Regions from separate parts of the Brevibacillus humidisoli genome, predicted to be linked through region 1. Evidence: riboswitches for the same ligand, from Rfam matches in the RefSeq annotation. Region 1 holds a riboswitch; each other region holds the start of a gene.
What was found. Region 1 has a riboswitch for S-adenosylmethionine ahead of LOK74_RS15655 (ECF-type riboflavin transporter substrate-binding protein). Riboswitches for the same ligand answer to the same signal wherever they lie in the genome.
Positions count from the first base shown of each region.

Region 2: another riboswitch for S-adenosylmethionine. It lies ahead of LOK74_RS14155 (PLP-dependent transferase); the one in region 1 lies ahead of LOK74_RS15655 (ECF-type riboflavin transporter substrate-binding protein).
Region 3: another riboswitch for S-adenosylmethionine. It lies ahead of metX (homoserine O-acetyltransferase MetX); the one in region 1 lies ahead of LOK74_RS15655 (ECF-type riboflavin transporter substrate-binding protein).

Region 1 is NZ_CP087263.1:3,183,014-3,187,170, reverse strand. It holds gene LOK74_RS15665 (energy-coupling factor transporter transmembrane component T family protein) at 1-173, opposite strand, end outside; gene LOK74_RS15660 (ABC transporter ATP-binding protein) at 160-1,875, opposite strand; gene LOK74_RS15655 (ECF-type riboflavin transporter substrate-binding protein) at 1,971-2,537, opposite strand; SAM riboswitch class I at 2,600-2,709, opposite strand; gene LOK74_RS15650 (GNAT family N-acetyltransferase) at 2,837-3,307, shown strand; purine riboswitch at 3,340-3,441, shown strand; gene LOK74_RS15645 (xanthine phosphoribosyltransferase) at 3,815-4,157, shown strand, end outside.
Region 2 is NZ_CP087263.1:2,869,129-2,873,285, forward strand. It holds gene LOK74_RS14150 (trans-sulfuration enzyme family protein) at 1-981, opposite strand, end outside; gene LOK74_RS14155 (PLP-dependent transferase) at 981-2,144, opposite strand; SAM riboswitch class I at 2,265-2,377, opposite strand; gene LOK74_RS14160 (N-acetylmuramoyl-L-alanine amidase family protein) at 2,440-3,135, opposite strand; gene LOK74_RS14165 (L,D-transpeptidase family protein) at 3,151-3,813, opposite strand; gene LOK74_RS14170 (hypothetical protein) at 4,027-4,157, shown strand, end outside.
Region 3 is NZ_CP087263.1:2,766,228-2,770,384, reverse strand. It holds lysine riboswitch at 1-119, shown strand, start outside; gene LOK74_RS13670 (aspartate kinase) at 304-1,557, shown strand; SAM riboswitch class I at 1,626-1,732, shown strand; gene metX (homoserine O-acetyltransferase MetX) at 1,846-2,907, shown strand; gene LOK74_RS13660 (DUF2507 domain-containing protein) at 2,951-3,424, opposite strand; gene LOK74_RS13655 (succinate dehydrogenase cytochrome b558 subunit) at 3,821-4,157, shown strand, end outside.

The sequences.
Region 1 (4,157 bases):
TGAGCTAGTGGAATCAGCAGAAACCCCCCCAGTAAAAAGACGGCCAGGATACGAATGTCATAGAACAGGAAGATGGAGACAACCCAGCACGCCAACAGAGCAAGCTTGGTTCGTCCGTCCATCCGATGCAAAAACGAGCTGCCGGGAATGTACTGAAAGTTAAACGATTGCATCTGTCTTCACCTGCCTGTCCGCATCGATAAAGTACTGGATAAACTGGTCTGGCTGCGCAACCCCCAGGTGTTTGGCCAACTGGTACAAACTGGTTGTGCGCAGACTGGCCGCTGTCAGCGGCGGCTCGTCGGCAAACAAGCGGGATGTGGCCATATCGCCGATGATCTCCCCCTGACTAAGCACGATGGAGCGGCTGGTGTACTCCAGGGCAAGATGCATGTCATGGGTTACCATCAGCAGAGCGATACCCGTCTCTGTCAGACGGCTGATAAAGTCCATCATCTCCCGATAGTGACGGTAGTCTTGTCCGGCTGTCGGTTCATCAAGCAGCAGGACCCGCGGCTTCATGGAGAGGATCGACGCTATCGTAAGGCGTTTTTTTTGTCCAAAGCTGAGCGCAGAGACCGGCCAGTTCTTGTGGCCAAGCAGGTCGCATACGTGGAGCGCCTCTTCCACACGTTGCAGGACTTCCGCTTCATCCAGACCAAAGTTGCGCGGACCGAAAGCCACTTCATCTTTTACGGTCTCCTGAGAGATCATGTGGTGTGGATTTTGCATTACGTAGCCGATCTTGCCGCCCCGCTGGATGACGTTTGCCGATTCAGCCGGTTTCCCCTCCAGAAAAATCCGCCCCTGCAGCGGTTTCAGTATGCCAAGCATCAGATGGGAAAGTGTCGATTTGCCGGCTCCATTATGGCCTAACAGGGCAATACGTTCCCCTGGACGGACCGCGAAGCTGATCGCCTTCAGCAAGGGCTCCTCAGGGGTATAGGAAAACCAGACATCGTCGAACTGAAGCAGAGGAGCCGTATCCACCAAGGGGGCATCGGATGCTGCAGTATGGAATTGCCATTGGCGGAAGCTAGGCAGGACATCGTCGCGTTCGACTGCGCTGACCGCCAGGGGAATCGTCTCTGCGGTATAGGTGAGACCGGCCCGCTCCAGTGCTTCCAGATAGAGTGGATGACGGATGCCGGTTTGCTTCAGTTTTCCAGAGCTGACGACATCGGATGCGCTGTCATCGGCCACGATCTCTCCTTGCTCCATCAGGATGATCCGATCCATGCCGATCTCCAGCACTTCTTCAATGCGGTGCTCGACGATGATGATCGTTTTGTTGTACCGCTGGTGAATCTCGTCAATCAGGGCCATCACCTGCTGCCCGCTTTGGGGGTCAAGGTTGGCCAAGGGCTCGTCGAACAGCAGGATGTCCGGATTCATGGCGGGGATGCCGGCGATCGCTACCTTTTGCTTCTGACCCCCGGAGAGTTCCTGAGGACTTTTGTCGATCTGACTAACCATGTTTACCTTGGCCAATGCTTCCTTGACCAGCGCGACCATCTCTTTGTAAGACATCTCTTGGTTCTCCAGGGCAAACGCCACGTCCTCACCGACGGAAAGTCCGACAAACTGCCCTTCCGGGTCCTGCAAGATGGTTCCGACACTCTCGGAGATCTCGACGATTCTCATGGACGAGGTCGGTTTGCCATCGATGATGATCTGCCCCTGCAGTTCTCCCTTGTAGCTGTGGGGAATCAGCCCGTTGAGACAGCGGGCCAGCGTCGATTTGCCGGAACCACTCGGACCGGCGATCAGGATTTTCTCGCCGCGGCGGATATCCAGATTGATCTCGCGAATGGTCGGATGCTTCAGACCTTCGTATGTATAGCTCACCTGTTTTACAGATACGATTGGTTCCATTCTGACTCCTTTTCAGTGAAAAACCCTCTGCAGCGAGAGGGTTTCTCTATCTTGATCCAATTGATAAGACGTGATGGGGCGCTGCAGTTCGTTTCTTACTTGCCGATCTCCAGGTCGGTATGCCCGCTTTTGCGGCGAGCAAAGGCAGCGATCAACAGCAAGCCCAAAGTAGCTACCCAGACGACGTTAACCAGTGCCGGGACGATGGCCCAACTCACAACGGCTGTTGCAAACGGCGTTCCCATCGCGACGTCTACCAGAGCGGCTGCGGTAAGACCGACGATGTTGCCAACCAAACCGTAGAGGACAACCCACAGATAATGCTTTGTACGAACCTGGCCGCGGTTCACATCGAAATCCTTCATAAGAAAGACGAGACCGGCGAATATGCCAATGATCCCGTTGCCGATGTTCCAGTGCAGCCAGATCTGGCCAGAGAACAGATCATTGATCATCGCACCAAACGTGCCGACGAAGAAGCCGACCAGCGGACCGAACATCGCTCCGATCAGGGTGAGGACGGAGATGGCCGGACGCAGGCTGTTCCCGGCGACCGGAACGAAGTTGGTCACGTAGGATAGCAGACCGTAGAGGACAGCACCAATCCCGATCACCACGACCGTTTTGGTACTAAGTTCAAAGATAGACTTAGATGAAGACATGAGTGCATTTCCCCTTTGATGATAAAATAAAAAAACTCCCAATAAGAGGAGTTGTACACGTCCTCTTATCTTGCAAGCATCGCGCTTGCGGGAATTGGCACCATCATGTTGTGCGTCACATGTGGTTGCCGGGTTTCATAGGGCCCTGCCCCTCCACCTCTCTGGATAAGAGATCTTTGGCTATGTAAAAACAGATAAAATGTACCATTTGATGATCATGATGTCAATCTGTTTTTATGCTTTAGAATTATCGCTATACTGACCTTGCCAGGAAAATATTGAAACAAAGGAGTTGGACGATGGAACAGTACTGGCAGCACGAGGAGTTCGTCATCTCGACAGAGAAACGTTACCTGAATCTCGATTTAATCCATACGTTTTTGTCACAGGACTCATACTGGGCCAAGGGAGTACCGCGAGAAGTGGTAGAAAAAGCGGTTCAGCATTCAGCGCTCTGCTTTGGTCTTTACCGGGGTGATCCTCGGCAGGGCACCGTCGAGCAGGTTGGCTTTGGCCGGGTGATCAGCGATCTAGCTACATTTGCTTATCTTGCTGATGTGTTTATCCTGCCTTCGCATAGGGGGCTTGGACTGTCGAAGTGGCTGGTACGGGTGATTGTGGAGCACCCTGAGTTGAGTAGACCGAGACGGTTTATGCTCGCGACGCAAGACGCCCATACGCTCTATCATCGTTATGGATTTGCTCCGCTGGACAAACCGGGGATGTTTTTGCAAAAAGTAACCAAAAACCCTTACGGAACAGAGTCTTGACGCTTGATAGGATGTATACTAGAATGTGAAGGACGAACACAACGAAATAGACTCGTATAATCATGGGAATACGGCCCATAAGTATCTACCAGATGACCGTAAATCATCTGACTACGAGTGAAAGAGCGTCTAGGGTTCCGCTTTTCCGCTGCTTGCCGTCTTGGCTACAGTCGAGAGATGATGGGAATGCGAGTGATAGAGCACATGCTGCGCATCCTCTAGGAGAAGGTCTGGACCGAGCGACGCAGACACGTGAGTTTGGCTTATGTGTTACACCTTAGGGAGAAAAGCCCAGAAGGACAGGTTTCACTTCGATTGCATGTCTGTAATCAGTGGAACTGTCCCTCTGGGCTTTGTTTGTTATTGGTACAAGGAGGCAGCCTAGCCGTCGGGGAGTTGCGTGCTGATGCGACATAGCAGATGCGCGGGCCCGTCAGGTATTGCCGATTAAGATAGAAGATTTGCGGCGGGACGGACCGCCGATTACGACAAAAGGGAGACGAGATGATGAAAGCATTGCAGGAGCGCATCAGACAGGACGGTATCGTTTTGTCCAGTCAGGTGTTAAAAGTAGATTCTTTTCTCAATCATCAGGTAGATCCGATGCTGACGATGGAGATCGGGCAGGAGTTTGCCAACCGGTTTCGAGCGGATGGCGTCACCAAGGTGCTGACGATCGAAGCGAGCGGCATTCACTTCGCGATGGCTGCCGCGTATGCCTTGCGGGTGCCGTTTGTCTACGCCAAGAAAAAGCAGGCGGTTACGTTGACGGAGGATGTCTACAGCGTGCCAGTCTATTCTTTTACCCGCCAGGAGACGTACCGGATCAGCGTATCCAAGCGTTATTTGT
Region 2 (4,157 bases), 310 kb from region 1:
CTCTACCGCTCCCAGACTGACTGCGACCAACGGCAGCTTCACCGCGTCGAGCAGAATCTTAACCCGCTCTCTGCTGCCCAGATCGAACGAAAGAACCGCTCCGTGCCCGGAGGCTTGGCGGGTTTGCAGGTAATGCCCCTGATGTTCGGGCAATCCGGTATAGTATACACGATCCACAAGCGGGTGAGCATCGAGCCAACGAGCGATAGCAGCGGCACTCTGTGAACTGACATCCAGCCGCGTCTTCAACGTCTTCAATCCGCGCATGACCAACCAGCAATCCTGGACTCCGAGAATGGATCCAAAACCGTTCTGGATGGCGTAAAGCTGTTTGCCCAATCGCTCATCACGTGTTGCCACCAAACCAGCCACTACGTCGCTGTGACCGCCGATAAACTTGGTCGCGCTGTGAACCACGATATCTGCCCCCAACTCCAGCGGGCGCTGGTAATACGGGGTTAAGAATGTATTGTCCACAATGGTCAGCAATCCCTTATCGCGTGCCAGACTGCACAGCAGTGCGAGATCGGTTACCTTGAGCGTCGGATTGGACGGTGTTTCCAGGTAGAGTCCCCGAGTGTTGGACTGAATCGCCGCCTGGACGGCCTCCGGGTCCGTCGTATCAACAAACGTGACCTGCACCCCGAGCCGAGAGAGTATATTGGTCAGCACACGATAGGTCCCGCCGTATACATCTTCAGCCACAACCAGGTGATCACCGGCAGAGAAAAGTAAAAACACACTGGATACCGCCGCCATCCCAGATGCAAAAGCAAAGCCGTACTTCCCCCCCTCCAGATGGGCAATCATCTCCTCCAGCGCCTGGCGTGTGGGATTGCCGGAACGGGCGTAGTCATACTCGCCCGGCTGATCGATATCAAACTGATGAAAGGTGGAAGCCTGATAGATCGGGATGCTGGAAGCCCCGGTCACTCTGTCGATGCTGCTGGTGCCATGCAGTACTCGAGTCGCAAAGTTCATCATCCCCGCCCTCCTCCTGTTTGAAGTGCTTTGTCCAGCGCCTGCTGCAGGTCAGCAATCAGATCGTCAGTATGTTCGATCCCGATCGAGAGGCGGAGCAGCCGATCGCAGACGCCCACCTTTTCTCGAACCTCGACCGGGATATCGGCATGTGTCTGGGTAGCCGGGTACGTACAGAGCGACTCCACGCCCCCCAGACTCTCCGCAAACGAGATCAACTGCAGTTCCTGCAAAAAAGCGGCAACCATCACTGGCTGTCGGATGCGGAAGGATACCATGCCGCCAAATCCGGAAGCCTGCCGGCTCTGTACTTGATGCCCTTCATGCTCGGGTAGTCCGGTATAAAACACCTCCGTCACCGCCGGATGATTTTTCAGAAAGCGGGCAACGTTATAGGCATTTTGCTGATGCCGCTCCATGCGCAGCGCCAGCGTCTTCATCCCGCGGATCAACAACCAGCAGTCCTGGGGACCAAGCACAGCCCCGATCGAGTTGTGCAAAAAGCGCATCCGCTCAGACAATTCGCCCCCTTTGGTGACAATCAATCCAGCAATCACATCATTGTGACCGCCCAAGTATTTGGTAGCGCTGTGAATCACAATGTCCGCTCCCAGTTCCAACGGCCGCTGATAGTAAGGGGATAAAAACGTATTGTCAACAATCAGCAGCAGATCAAACTCCCAAGCGATCTCAGCCATGGCGGCGAGATCGGTCACCTGCATCAGCGGGTTGGTTGGGGTCTCCACGAGAATGGCTTTGGTCTCTCGACGGATCGCCTCTCTCACCAACACCGGGTCGCGCAGATCGACATAATCAAACGACAAGCCAAAACGTGTTAGTACCTGTTCAAACAAGCGATACGTGCCGCCGTACAAATCAAGCGATACCACCAAGTGATCGCCTTGTGAAAAAATACCCATGACCGTCTGAATCGCAGCCATGCCGGAGGCGCAGGCAAATCCGTCATCCCCGCCTTCCAGTGAAGCGATCGCCTGTTCCAACACATCACGTGTGGGATTAGCTGTCCGGGTGTAATCGTACCCCGTGCTTTCCCCCAGTGCCGGATGGCGATACGCCGTCGATTGATAGACAGGATAGCTGATTGCTCCTGTCGTCTTGTCACGTCCTACCCCAATCTGCACCAGTCTGGTCTCCACTTTCATGTGTGATCTCCTCTCTGCCTATACTTTCTATCTCTCCGTCAACGCTTGATGATTTGAACAAAAGAAAAAGCCTACTTCTGAGCGAAGAAGGCTTTTCATACGTATGTACGTAAGCATTCCTTCTCATCTCTCAGAGAAAATCTCTGCAGGAATTAGCACCGTATTCTCCCAATCGAATGGGAGTCGGTTGCCGGGCGTCATAGGGCCAGTCCCTCAGCCGCTCTTGATAAGAAGATCCTATGCAATTTGTTGAACCTATCGTAGCGTACATTCCCTTGGTTGTCAATAAGAGGAATTAATCGATTTCTTCCTGCTGCAGATGACCAAACATCATCAGATACTCATCAATCGCTGCTGCAATCGCTTGGGCGATACGACTCTGATGCTTCGGATTGGTCAGCAACTGTCGGTCCTGATGATTGGTAATATACCCCATCTCGACGATCACAGTGGGACATCCAGAATGATTGAGCAGGTAGTAGCTCTTCCTGCGTACCGGTTTTGCGTGTGACTGGTACAGTTCGTTTACAGAGTGTTGGAGCAGGTGGGCCAGTACCGTACTCTGCTGGCTGTGCTGCGAAATCATCAGCGGTCCACGAACACGCGGATTTCCAGACCAGTTGACGTGCAGGCTGATCATCACTTTCGGGGTGATCTGTCGGGCGAGCTGAGCTCGCTGCGCCAGATCTTTCACGTGCCTGGAACGGATCTTCAGCCATTGATTCTCATCACTAAGCGCATAGTCACCTGTCCGATTCAAGACCACACTGCGTCCCCTTTTTGCCAGTTCATCGTACAGCCGTTTCGCCACCTGCAGATTAATCTCCTTTTCGTACAGATCCTGATAAAACGCGCCACTGTCTACTCCACCGTGCCCGGCATCGATTAGCACATCGACGGACGGCAAGGGAGCGACGGCGTACCCAATTGATGGAAACAATAAAGAGCTTACGAAATAAATCCATATGGCTGCAAGTACACGGATCAGCAACCCTTCTCACCTCGCTCATTCGATAATGCCCAGATACCGGAGGTCGACCCAATGAATCTGGCCCGTTACATCCAACCCCTCCTCTTTTTGAAAACGAATGACGGCTCGCTCCATCTGTCTATCGAAGATTCCGTGCGTTTTCCCTTCGTAGTAGCCTGCTGCACGCAGCCGGTTCTGAACCAACTGGACGAGGGCCCCTTTTGAACCTGGAACCAGTATGCGGTAAGTCAAATCTTCGTGACCCATAATGGGCCCATCAATGATCACAGTCGCTCCCAAAGGCACGTGTTCGTACAATTTCTCGATCTCCCTGTTGCGCATGCGAAAACAACCGTGGCTGGCGTAACGGCCGATCGACTCCGGACGATTGGTTCCATGAATTCCATACGTGCCCCACGACACGTTCAGCCCCAGCCATCGGGAACCAAATCCGCCGCCCCAATCCCTTGACTTGTGAATCACGCGAAAAATGCCTACCGGAGATGGTGTATCCTTGGCTCCCGGTGCAATTCGGTACGAGTATAAGATATTGTCCTCCTGATCTTTCAAGTAGATTCTGTTTTGCCATAAATTAATGTAGAGGTATACCTCGTCCGCCCCGTCATCGGCTACGACTGGAGAGCTAAAACAGAGGAGAGCTGTGCATAGCAAGATGTGGACCAGCATGTGTTTGATCATGTTTTGCGAACCCCACCCAGCGTGATAATCTCAGCCCTATTATGAGTTGCATTCGATTTTTCATGCATGAAACGTCTATATCAGGTTAGTCGGCTGGGTGGGCTGCTTCCGTTTTGGGAACTGACTCGCTGCAAGCAAGCGACTAATCAGCAGGCTTCCGCACATAATAACAGACATTACTGTTTCACTTTCAAGATCAAGGAGGATTTGCTGGTGAGACAATCGATTCTGTTGCTGATCAGCCTGCTGCTTCTGATCACACCCGCACATGCAGCTCCAGCAGATAAAACGATTCGCATCATCGTAAAAACATCGCCGCAATCGTCTTTCTTCTCGGAACTAAC
Region 3 (4,157 bases), 420 kb from region 1:
GGGAATTCGCCGAAGTGCAGGTGGCCACCCGCGGCGGCCTGTGCTGGGTCTGCGTCGAACAGACGCAGGACTGTCACCTGAGCGAGAACCCGCGCTGCAGGTGGAGGGCTATCTCACGGGGACGAACGGTGCGCCCGTTTCGTCTGCGTCAAAGGGGGAGGGGGAACGATGTATGTCCATTCAGGGCAGCGGCAGGTTTTCCTTGTCGTTGCCCTTTTCTGTGAGAGAGAGTAGATAGTCGGCCGGATAAAGGTGTGTTCATGGCGATATGATCAGATTGGGATAAAGGGGAGAAGAACGACAATGGGGTTGATCGTGCAGAAGTACGGAGGTACCTCCGTAGGAAGCATTGAACGAATCCAGCGGGTGGCAGACCGCATCGTTGAATACAGGCAGGCAGGTCATGATCTGGTAGTGGTCGTGTCCGCGATGGGGAAGTCCACCGATGTGTTGGTGGAGATGGCCAAGCAGATCGCTGTTTTTCCGTCGGAACGGGAGATGGATATGTTGCTGAGCACCGGGGAACAGGTTTCAATTGCCCTGCTCACGATGGCGCTCCATCAAAAAGGATGTGACGCTGTCTCGCTGACCGGCTGGCAGGCCGGCGTTCGGACCGAGTCGGTACACGGCCGCGCACGGATCACAGAGATTGACAATCAGCGTATTCGAGATGAACTGGGGAACGGGCGAGTGGTGATCGTAGCCGGCTTCCAGGGAGTCTCAGAAGAAGGAGAGATCACAACACTGGGACGCGGCGGTTCCGATACATCCGCCGTAGTGCTTGCCGCCAGTCTGCAGGCGGAGAAGTGTGAAATCTTTACAGATGTGGCTGGCGTCTATACGGCTGACCCGCGCGTCGTTCCTGCCGCGCAAAAGCTGCCGCACATCTCTTGTGACGAAATGCTGGAGTTGGCCAATCTGGGGGCAGGCGTCCTGCATCCCCGCTCCGTGGAGGCTGCGAAAAAATATCGTGTCAGGTTGGTCGTCAGATCCAGTTTTACCACCGAAGAAGGTACGTATGTAGAGGAGGTTGCCGATATGGAAACAGGCAGAGTCGTGAGTGGCGTCGCGCATGATGAGAATGTGGCAAAAATTACGGTCATCGGCATGCCGTCCAATGGCGGTACGCTGTCTAAGCTGTTTCATACGCTTGCTTTGTCACAGGTGAACGTGGATATCATTATCCAGGGGTCCTATGATGCGGAGATGACCAATGTTTCGTTTACCGTGTCCGCGGGCGATCTGCATAAGGCACTGGATGTACTTGAAGCTAATCGGGAAGCGCTCAGCTTTGAACGAGTGGATCATGAGACCGGGCTCTCCAAGGTTTCCATTGTCGGAGCAGGGATGATCAACAATCCAGGGGTGGCGGCAGAGATGTTCCGTCAGCTTGCGGAACAGGAGATCTCGATCAAGATGGTCTCCACTTCCGATATCAAGGTGTCCTGCGTGATTCCGGCCGAGCAGACCGCTGTCGCTGTACGTACGCTGCACACGGCATTTGGTCTTGACGTCGAAGAGCCGGCTGTCGTATACGGACGTTCAGCCGCCGAGTAAGATTGGTATGGGTTGACAGTCTTCCCCAGCAGTCGTATGATGAAGGTACATGACAAGTAAATAGGCGATTCTTATCAAGAGTGGTGGAGGGACTGGCCCGATGAAACCCGGCAACCCCGCAGGAGCGGAGAGGTGCTAATTCCAGCAGGTGCATGCAGCATCTGGAAGATAAGGTCGGGACTTGGCTCGCGTACGGATGGCCCCCTCTTCTCTTTCAGAAGAGGGGGTTTTTTGACTGACTCGGTCCGCTGTTCGAACAGGCAGACCGACTCTGGGGGGATGAAACCGATGAAGAAGCTGGTGATTGGCGATATTGAACTGGAATCAGGTGAAGTGCTCAAAGAGGTAGAAGTGGGGTATGAGACGCACGGAACCTACGATAAAGAGCGGGGCAACGCCGTTTTGATTTGTCACGCCCTGACAGGCGATGTCCATGTAGCTGGAGACGAATCGCAAGCAGGCTGGTGGGAAGGCCTGGTAGGGCCTGGGATGCCGATTGACACCAATCAGTACTATGTGATCTGCTGCAACGTGCTTGGCGGATGTTACGGCACAACAGGGCCAGCCAGTATCAACCCGGATACAGGCAAACCGTATGGCTCCTCTTTTCCGATGGTAAGTATTCGTGACATGGTCCATACGCAGCATCGATTTCTTCAGGCGTTGGGAATTGAGCAATTGTATGCGGTGGTCGGCGGTTCGATGGGCGGGATGCAGGTATATGAATGGGCGATTACCTATCCCACCTACATGAAGATGGTTGTGCCGATCGCTACGTGTACTCGCTTTTCTGCAATCGCCATAGCGTACAACGATGTGGGGAGGCAGGCAATCGTGAACGATCCGGCATGGCAGGGCGGCGATTACTACCCTGGTCCAGGGCCGACCAGCGGCCTCGCCGTTGCCCGGATGCTGGGGATGATCACCTACCGCACCGCTGAACTGTTTGAGGAACGGTTTGGGCGCAGCCTGCAGGAGCAAGCGGACAGCAGTTCATTTGACACCCCTTTCCAAATCGAGAGTTATTTGCGGTACCAAGGAGAGAAACTGGTCGAACGGTTTGACGCCAATAGCTATCTCTGTTTGCTGAAGGCGATGGATACGCACGATGTTGGCCGTAATCGCGGCGGCATCGAACATGCCTTGTCCGGCATCAAGGCGCAGGTAGTGGGGATCGGGATCAGCAACGATTTGCTGTATCCCTTGGATCATCAGCGGGAGATGGTAGACGTGCTCCGTACCTATGGCATCCGTGCTGACTTTTATACGATCGACTCGAAATACGGACATGACGGCTTTCTCGTCGAGTTTCACAAGATGGGGAACATATTGGCTCCCTACTTTGCCTGATCCAATTGCTCATCATCAAATGCCTCTTGCCTCCAGTTATCGCTCATTCCATCGGTTGAAGCCGGACGGTGATCAATGCCTCCGGCTTTTTTCCTGATCGCTGGTGAATCTCTAACCCTGCCTGGGCTGGTTGATCTCTCCAAGCGCCGATCGCTCCAGCCAGAAGCCCCGCTTCCAACGAGAGCATCTGGGTCAACCGCTCAACAGGGATCAAGGCATACGAAGAGTGCTGAAGACCGAAGCGGACAAGCTGCTGATGTTGTTCCAGTACTTCCAGCTTGCCCAGCCCTAGCCGGATAAAAGTCATCACCAGATCTTCTGCTGAGTCGATGACGATTTGATCGCCCAATTCCTTGCCTGTCCAATACAGAATCGGTGCTTCACTCTCGCCGAGCAGTCGGCGGGTCAACGTCTCACGCAGCAGATAGTAGCCGAGATACGGCATGCTCATCTGTTCGATTGGTCTGATCGCATCAGGAGACAGCAGTTCAGATAAAGGATCGATCGTTCGTTTCATCAGTCGTTCCCCTTTTCTCGCAGGTTTTACTAGGATACATATGAGAAAAAGAAGGAAGACATGCCCACTCACAGAGATGGTACAACTAAGTTTATTCTAACGTTAGATTAAGTCTACCAATCGGCTTGACGCTCTCTGGAGACAGGAGTACAATGGTTTTGGTCACATACTGTACTTCATTTTGCCATTTTATTGACACAATTCTACAGTGATTCCGCATCGGGGCAAAGCGTGACACCGCGAACAGGCTTGAGGAAAGTGGTGATCCTGCCTTGTCCGTCGGGATGCGTGGGATGTGTCTAACTGATTCTCCATTGGGACAGGATAGAGAAGAGCAAAGTAGGGGTTACAGGGGGACAAGACTGGTTTACAGACAAAAAAAGGAGGGACCCATGCATGGCTAGGAGCAGCCAGCACTTTCTCAATCACAAGCTTCATTCACTAGTAGGCTTGGTTCCGGTGGGCCTGTTCTTGTTGTTTCACTTGACGGCCAACCACCAGGCAACCAAAGGGCCGGAAGCGTTCAATGAGACCGTTGCTTTCATTGAGAGCTTGCCATTTTTGCTGGTACTTGAGTTTGGCTTGATCTACATTCCATTACTCTTTCATGCAATCTACGGGCTTTACATCGCGTTTCAGGCGAAGCACAATGTGGGCAACTTCGGCTACTTTCGCAACCATTTGTTTTTGTGGCAGCGCATCACAGGCGTGATCACCCTGATCTTTGTCGCCT